2 regions of the Brevibacillus nigriterrae genome follow, and region 2 is predicted to be linked to the other one. Evidence: riboswitches for the same ligand, from Rfam matches in the RefSeq annotation. Region 2 holds a riboswitch; the other holds the start of a gene.
What was found. Region 2 has a riboswitch for lysine ahead of ACPW7N_RS00565 (amino acid permease). Riboswitches for the same ligand answer to the same signal wherever they lie in the genome.
Positions count from the first base shown of each region.

Region 1 (4,215 bases), on a different contig from region 2:
AATCGCTACACGCTGTTTTTGACCGCCCGACAATTGTCTTGGTTTCGCATTGACGTATTTATCCATCCCAACGACCCGCAAATACTTCAAAGCTACTTTTTCAGCTTCTTCCTTCGAACGCTTTAGCACTTTTACTTGCCCGACTACACAATTACTTAACACATCGTGGTTATTAAACAGGTTAAATTGCTGAAAGACCATGCCTAGATGTCTACGGTACAAGAAAATATCGTGCTTGTCGTCTAAAATATTTTCTCCCTTATAGATAATTTGGCCGCCACTTGGTTTTTCCAATAAATTAATACAACGAAGAAGGGTAGACTTACCTGATCCAGAGGAACCGATGATCGTGACGACTTCTCCTTTGTTCACCGAAAAATCGATGTCTTTTAATACTTCATGTGATCCATAGGATTTATTTAAGTGTTGAATATCAATGATTTTTTCCATATGCTCTCCTCCTTCTCCGATTATTTCGTACTTTCTACCTGCACGTGATGATCGATCATCGTGTAACTGTCAGGGCCGTCTAGCTTTCTCTCGAAATAACGCAAAACCCAAGTGACAAGCAGGGTCATCATGAAATAAACAACACACGCAACGAAAAACGATTCGAAATATCGGAAGTTATTCCCCGCAATGGATTTCGTTGTGAAATACAATTCGGTTACGGAAATGACGTTTAATACGGAAGTATCCTTGATATTAATGACAAATTGATTACCTGTTGCTGGCAAAATATTTCGAACCACTTGTGGCAATACGACATTCACCATCGTTTGAACGTGATTCATCCCGATTGCATGGGCCGCTTCAAATTGCCCTTTATCGATGGATACAATCCCCCCACGAACGATTTCTGCCATGTACGCTCCAGTGTTAATCGCTACGACAATGATTGCTGCAGCAATTCGGTCCATATCAATCCCAAAGGCCAGGGCAGAACCATAATAAATGACCATCGCCTGCACAATCATCGGGGTTCCCCGGAAGAATTCAATATAAATTGTGAGAATGGCATTCACCACTTTGAGAATACCTTTTTTCGCCCCTCGTTCAGGAGCAGGAATCGTACGGATAATCCCTACCAGTAAACCAATGATTGCCCCCAATACCGTTCCGATCAGAGCAATTAGTAATGTCATCCCGGCTCCACGAAGGAACATGGGCCAATTTTCAGCTATGATTTTTACAATCCACTCAAAGCTCATCTTTTACCTCCAATTTCATTCAGAAACACTTCGCTTGAAGCCTTTCCGAAGGTGTTGTCGAGTCCATCATCAGCCAATCAGCATAAAACCGACTGCATGATGGTGCAGCCGGTTTCACTACAAAGCATTATTTTGCTGCTGGTTGATTTTTAATAGCAGTATCCATTAAGCTTGTACGATCTTGTTCTGAGATACCTGCTAGCACTTCATTGATTTTCTTCGTTAATTCACTGCCTTTGGCAATACCCACAGCGATTGCTGTATCATCTTCAGAGGTTGTGAAGCCTTCTTTGAATTCTACCATTGCAAAGTTCGGGTTTGCTGCGGATGCACTGACTGCTTCCGGACGCTCAGAAACGTATCCATCAATCATCCCTGACTCAAGCGCCACTCTCATCGCTGGGAAGTTGTCCATCGCAGGCTGCTGAGCTACCCCTTGAATTTGACTGATGACGGAGTAGTGGAAAGTGTTTAATTGAGCTGTTACTTTTGCTCCGTTGAAGTCCTGGATGGAAGTAGCCCCTTCATACTTTCCGCCTTTTTTCACAACCATCACGAGATTGGATTTATAGTAGTTGTCTGAGAAATCGATCGTTTGTTTACGTTCTGCGGTTGGAGACATCCCTGCGATAATCGCATCGATTTTGCCTGAAGTTAATGCTGGTACTAGGCCGTCCCATTCCGTTTTCACAATCACTAATTCTTTACCAAGAGCAGTAGCAATCTTTTTAGCGATTTCTACATCATACCCACCAGCATATTCTGCATTGCCTTCGATTTTAACGGCACCATTGGAATCATCCATTTGCGTCCAGTTAAATGGGGCATAACCCGCTTCCATACCTACCTTGAATGTTTTACCTTCCTCTGCAGGTGCAGGTGTAGATGCAGGAGCACCACTTGTCCCACATCCTGCTAAGAGCATAATGGCTGAAAGAAACAATGCAATCATTGGTGACTTTTTCATATTTTTTCTCTCCCTTTGTTTTTTGGTTGTTGCTTTTTTACAAAGCAAAAAGCGACCTGAGATAGACTCAGGTCGCACTAAAATACATAGTAGCCCAAATACCTCTCTTTTCCCAAATGAGATAGCACAACTCAATAAATCGGGTAATTTATTGAGACAGTCCTGCAGCTCTTAACTGCAGACCCAGCAAGTAATACGGAGAAATATTACAAGCTTCGGCGACATTTCCTTCTCTTTAGTATCATCGTTTTCTCGAACTCCACTAAAGACTGTTAAATATCGCGCCTCTACCTCACTGATGTAAGTGAGGTCTTATTCAATTACGTTCTTGAGTTTACAATGTTCGATACATTCTGTCAACCTGGGCATTACTTCCTAATTCCTTCTTTAGATAGTTATAAAGCTTTTGACTCGCCAGTTGGAATGGGTAGTCCGATTCCTTGCACAAGATCCCAAATGTCATGTGTATGAGGCTTCCACTGATTATCCTGACCGTTGTCCCCTTCATTTCTGGTTCCATCATAATTTTTGGGATAAGTGCGATCCCTAACCCGCTTTCTACAAAATATTTCAATGCCGTCATACTCCCGATCTCCATCGTATCGAGAGTAACAATCCCTTTTTCCTGTAGTACCATCTCCAATTTCCTACGATATGGACAAGTCACTGATGTGACGAGTAGACGATACCCCAGTAAATCTTCCGGTACAATCAGTTCTTTCTTGGCAAGTGGATGATTCTCTGGCAGTAATGCTATGAACTCTTCCTGAAATAATGACTCAAAATATAAATCAGACCCCAAGCCAGGTGCCGTAGAAAGTGCAAAATCGATTTCTCCTTTGATAATCCGCTTGCTAAGGACCGGGGTGTTCGAGATTTCGACGGAAATGCGGATATTCGGGTACATAGATATAAACTTACTCAGGATACCAGGCAAACGGTAGCTGGCAGTTGGCTCCGTTACCCCAATACGAATATGTCCAGCTTCACCTGATTTCAAATCCAATAAGCTAGTCTGAAGTTGCTCCATATTCTTTACGATTTGTAAGCTCTGGTCGTAAAACAGCCTACCTGCTTCCGTCAGGCTGATTTCTTTGCCACGTACCAGCAACTGAACACCCAATTCAGATTCAAGCTTCTGGATTTGCATTGTGACTGTCGATTGTACATAGTTCATTTCTTGTGCTGCCCGGTTAAAGCTCCCGTATTTCACGATCATTTGAAATGTTTTTAAGGTCTTAAGATCCACGTTCCGTCCCCCTGCAACAATTCAATAATTTTGAACTAACTATTCAATTAGTTCAATTATACAAATAGCAAAATGCGAATTACAATGACATCATCAAACTCAACCGAGGGGTGGTAATGATGAAGCTACAAAACAAGGTGGCAATTGTAACGGGCGGCGGTACGGGAATTGGGAGAGCAACCAGTTTCGAACTAGCAAAACGGGGAGCTACTGTTATCGTAAACTATTCCCGTTCCCATTCGGATGCAGAACAAACAGTGCGTCAGATCACTGATGAGGGGGGACGGGCCCTTGCGATACAAGCGGATGTTTCCCGTGACAACGAAGTCCGATTGATGGTCCAAACGGTGGTGCAGCAGTTCGGTACGGTCGATTTGCTCGTGAATAATGCCAGTATCACCCGGCATATTCCGATGGATGACCTGGAGGCAGTAACAGAGGAAACATGGGACGAATTGTTCGATGTGAATGTAAAGGGCATGTTTTATTGCACACGAGCGGTTGCTCCCTACATGAAAAAGAATCAGCAAGGTGCGATTGTCAATCTTGGGAGTATAGCCGGACAAACCGGATTAGGCTCTTCGCTTCCTTACGCCGTGTCCAAAGCAGCCGTTCATGGGCTAACCAAGTCCTTGGCACGCACACTTGCTCCTGAGATTAGAGTAAACTGTATCGTGCCCGGAGCTGTGGCAACAAGATGGTGGGCAGGCAGGGAAGATCAAATGAACCGTCTCGCTCCTCATCTTCCTTTGCAGCGGATAGCCACTCCCGAAGATATTGCAGCGATG
Region 1 is NZ_JBNCMT010000030.1:62,947-67,161, forward strand. Features, by position in the region: gene ACPW7N_RS20025 (amino acid ABC transporter ATP-binding protein) at 1-450, opposite strand, end outside; gene ACPW7N_RS20030 (amino acid ABC transporter permease) at 471-1,211, opposite strand; gene ACPW7N_RS20035 (transporter substrate-binding domain-containing protein) at 1,339-2,178, opposite strand; lysine riboswitch at 2,293-2,476, opposite strand; gene ACPW7N_RS20040 (LysR family transcriptional regulator) at 2,513-3,427, opposite strand; gene ACPW7N_RS20045 (SDR family NAD(P)-dependent oxidoreductase) at 3,547-4,215, shown strand, end outside.
Region 1: it holds a riboswitch for lysine, as region 2 does, so the genes downstream of both, ACPW7N_RS20035 (transporter substrate-binding domain-containing protein) here and ACPW7N_RS00565 (amino acid permease) in region 2, are expected to answer to the same signal.

Region 2 (4,215 bases):
AATGAAGCAATCAAACAGGAGATTGGGATCATGATGGGAAGAAAAGAGGGCCATTCTTCATCGACAGGCTCCCCTTTTGGCAATAAACAAGATGAAACTGGCTTTAATCCATTTATTAAACGGAAACAACAGGATGCCTTTGCAGGGAAGAAGTTTAATCCGTTTTTTGAAGAATAGGGCTAGTTCCTTATGAATCGGAAGCTACATTCAGTTTCCGTTTTTTTCTTTTGGGCAAGAAGTACACCCAACCGGTTACTGTTAAAATTACAACCAGGATTGAAATAACTTCTAATAAAGTTACATAGTTGATATCTTCCCATTCACCAACGTGCAGTCCGTAAAATAAGTCTAGAATCGGGTCTTGTTTTAGTGCTGTTATCTGTCCGTTTTTATCAACCGTAATACGCAAGATGGGGTCCCGTTTGACATAAACTTTAAAGTTTTCTCCTGACTTTGTAATGGAGCGAATTTCTTCCCATTTATATTCTCCTGTTTTGATAAGTGCATCACCAACATAAGAGATCGTGTAGTCTGAGGAGGTAGCTGGAAGAGCGATGGATGTGGTTTTCAAATCATTGGCTTTTTCTTGATACCAAGGTACGTTGAAAAGCAAAAATCCTGTAATCACCCACATCATTAAAAACAGGCTGACAATCAAGCCGATATAGCGGTGTAAATTTCTGTTTAGTTTATTCATTACTGCACCTCTTTGCTGTTCTATCATTATCTTGAAAACAGATTCTACTATAACGTGATAGGCTCACAAATGATATAGCCCGTGAGAGCCATATAAAAAATGCCACCGAAAGATAACCTTCGATGGCATTTGTTTATATGGCTTCCATTATTCAATGACAACATTAGCTGGTTGTTCGATCTTCTTTGTCGACCCGCTCATCAGTGGATACAGAATAAATCCGAGTAAGAACAGTCCGATTCCCAAACCAAATGTTTTGAGGTCTGCCGTTCCGCTCTTGATTACCCATGCAGAGTAGGCAACAGCAAGGAAAGCGATGATACCATCCTTTACACGGGAGCCTGGCTCTTGATTGTAGGTTTGTCCCGTAATGACCAGCTTCAATTGATAGATAGCTGATACGAGGTAAGGAATGAGATAGGCAAGTGTCGCTACCACTGTCACGAATGCGAATGCTTCGGCAATTGTACCAGAAATCGTAGAGAAGACAAATAGCTGAGAAAATACATTGGTTACAATAAGGGAAGCGGAAGGGCTTCCGTGCTTATTTGATTTCATAAACAAACGTGGAAAAATCCCGGATTGTGCCGCTTGATACGGAATCTCTGCACTTAAAAGAATCCAGCCTACAGAGGTTCCCAATAGAGATGCCACTGCAAGTAACGCCATCAACGTACCGCCAGAGCTTCCGATTACAGCAGTTAATGCATCAACGAGCGGTTTGTCAGAGGCTTTCAGTGCTTCTTGTGGCAAAACGCCCATAGTAAGCAACGTAATTCCAATATAGATGGCCAAAGCGATCCCAAGGCCTGTGACGGTTGCCCGTTTTACATCACGTTGTGAACGAGCACGCCCGGAGAAAATAACCGCCGATTCGATCCCGACGAACGCCCAGAGAGTAGCGAGCGCAGCCAAGTTGATTTGACTGCCCAGTCCATGGACAACTCCATCTTCATCGGTTACAGGCAGATAGAATTCGCTCAGGTTGGCTGCATTAAACGCGTAAAGCGATGCAACGATGAATAATCCAAAGCCGAGTACCTTTGTCGCAGTAGCGAAGAAGTTTAATTTACCTGCACCATTTAAACCACGGAGTAAAATCGCATTAATTCCCCAAAGCAGGGCACTGCATACAAGGAACGAAGTTAGTTTTCCCATTTCAACAGCAAAAGAGCCAATGGTGAAAAGCACACGCTCATCTTTCATAATAGGAAAGAACGTAGAGAGATACCCTGCGAAAGTCGTGATAATCGCTACGTTACCGGAAGCGTTGGCAATCCAACACCCCCAAGCCATACTGAAACCTGCCATATTGCCTGCTCGGCGTGATGTGAACAAGGCACGTGCATAGCTTTGTGGTCCGGCTGTCAGCTCAGGGCGACGTACAGACAAGTTACCAAATACAAGTGCAATCATGAGAACACCTAAGCCGGTTAGCAACCAGGCAAGCGTAACACCCAGTGGACTTGCAGTATTGGCAAGTGAGCTTGGCAGCATGAAAATACCTGAGCCCACCATATTTCCAACAACGAATGCAGTCAGGAGCCAGAAACCCCATTTTTTTGTAGCCATAATACTTCCTCCTGATAAAGTGATAAAGAGAAAAAGGAAATAAAAAAGTGCCGGGAATCGAGAATCGAGTCCACAGCACTTTTGCTATGCAAACCCGCATCCGTTCTCAACGTAAAAGATAGTACTCCACAAGGACGTATTCCTTGTGACAGTCCCACGTCTGTTCGACGTGGTCCCAGCAGGCTGTGTGAAATGGGCAACAGCAAGCTTCGGCGACTTTCCCTTTCAACAGATCTTCATCGGCTCCATCCAAGCCTCCGATCAGCTACTAATAATTGTCGCAACCTCTACCTCATCGTGAGAACACAGATGAGGATTTTTTTATATATAAACTTTTTATACCGTTGCTCAGTATAGCAAGTCCATGAAACAATCGTCAAATGGAATTTTTGTTACACAGAGTAATTCTTTGAATGGATTGGGATACTATGCTTACCAATCATTATGCAAAGAGAGGTATTTACTCCATGATTTCAGCGAAACAAAGGGAATTGTTAAACAAACAAATGAAGCTGGAAGAAAGCAAGATTGTCAACATTGTGTTAAAGGATGACACACAAGTTGCAGGCGAAATTGATCAAACGACCAGTCAGGGTATCCATTTGACTGATGGCAGGAAGTATAGCTATGAAGATATACAAGAAATTAATGGTTTATTATAAAACTTCTTTACCTTCTCTTGTCAGGCAAAAAAATAGCGAATGGCATCAGGTAACTGATTTTGCCACAATCCCCATACGTGTCGTCCCGGTTGTTCGGAATAGTGCAAGTGCGCCTGTTTTTCTTCTAGAAGAAGCTTGGCCCGACGATTCCAATCGACGAAATCGAAGGTACCGATATTGGTTTCGACTTCGGTTTCTTCCGTCCCAACAACCATCCATAACTTGAGCCAGGAAAGGTTATCTGTCTCTTGGATGCGATCCAGTGTCGGTTGAAAGAAAGCGCCAGAAAGGGAAATCATTCGCTGGAATACCTCGGGATGATCCAAAGCAAGATGTAAGGATACAGTCCCGCCAAGAGAATCTCCTGCGATGACTCGGGATGAGATATCTTTGCGTACTGGGTAGCGGTCCTCTATGTAGGGTAGCAATTCTTCGACAAAAAAGCGCTTGTACATATCATTGCGTGAACCGGTAGGGGAGTATTCGCTGGTTCTTTTACTTCGCTCAACGGAGACTCCCACGATGATCATGGGTTCGATGTCATCCTCGAGAATCAGTTGATTGGCAATCGTGGCAATTCGGCCCATCGTGAAAAATTCGTTGCCATCCTGACAATAAATCACTGGATAAGAGAGAAGCTCATTATACCCGGGAGGCAAATATACCTTGCAGGAGCGGGTAATTCCCAATCGTTCACTATTGACTTCTTCTTTGACAATGGTGCGGTTTACATAGCTTGTCATTCATTATTCCTCCTATGTTTAACACTATAAACAATATAAAAAATAAAAAAAGAGTAAAAAAGTTATTGAAATTTATTGATACAGATTTTATCATGAATAGTAACAGGAACGAAATAAGCTTGAATAAAGCTGATTTAATACAGATACACAGATGGTTTGTGCAACTATAACAGTTCGTTTCTAGGTACACAATTCTTGTTAATCCTACGAAGAGGTGATTTCATTGAGTATTTCTACTGCTGAGAAGCTTCGTGATTCTGCTCCACTCCAAATACTTGCACCAGACGGCACTGTAGTCAATCCAGGAATGATGCCGAAAATTACTGATGAAGAACTGAAAGAATTGATGCGTAAAATGGTTTTCACCCGTGTGTGGGACCAACGTGCGATTAGCTTGAACCGTCAAGGACGTCTCGGTTTCTACGCTCCCGTAGCAGGTCAGGAAGCAGCGATGATCGGTTCCCAGTCTGCTCTTGCCAAAGAAGACTTTATTCTTCCTAGCTATCGTGACATTCCACAAATCGTTTGGCATGGATTGCCA
Region 2 is NZ_JBNCMT010000001.1:99,234-103,448, reverse strand. Features, by position in the region: gene ACPW7N_RS00575 (hypothetical protein) at 1-177, shown strand, start outside; gene ACPW7N_RS00570 (PepSY domain-containing protein) at 188-697, opposite strand; gene ACPW7N_RS00565 (amino acid permease) at 845-2,269, opposite strand; lysine riboswitch at 2,381-2,567, opposite strand; gene ACPW7N_RS00560 (hypothetical protein) at 2,737-2,931, shown strand; gene ACPW7N_RS00555 (alpha/beta hydrolase) at 2,952-3,674, opposite strand; gene pdhA (pyruvate dehydrogenase (acetyl-transferring) E1 component subunit alpha) at 3,898-4,215, shown strand, end outside.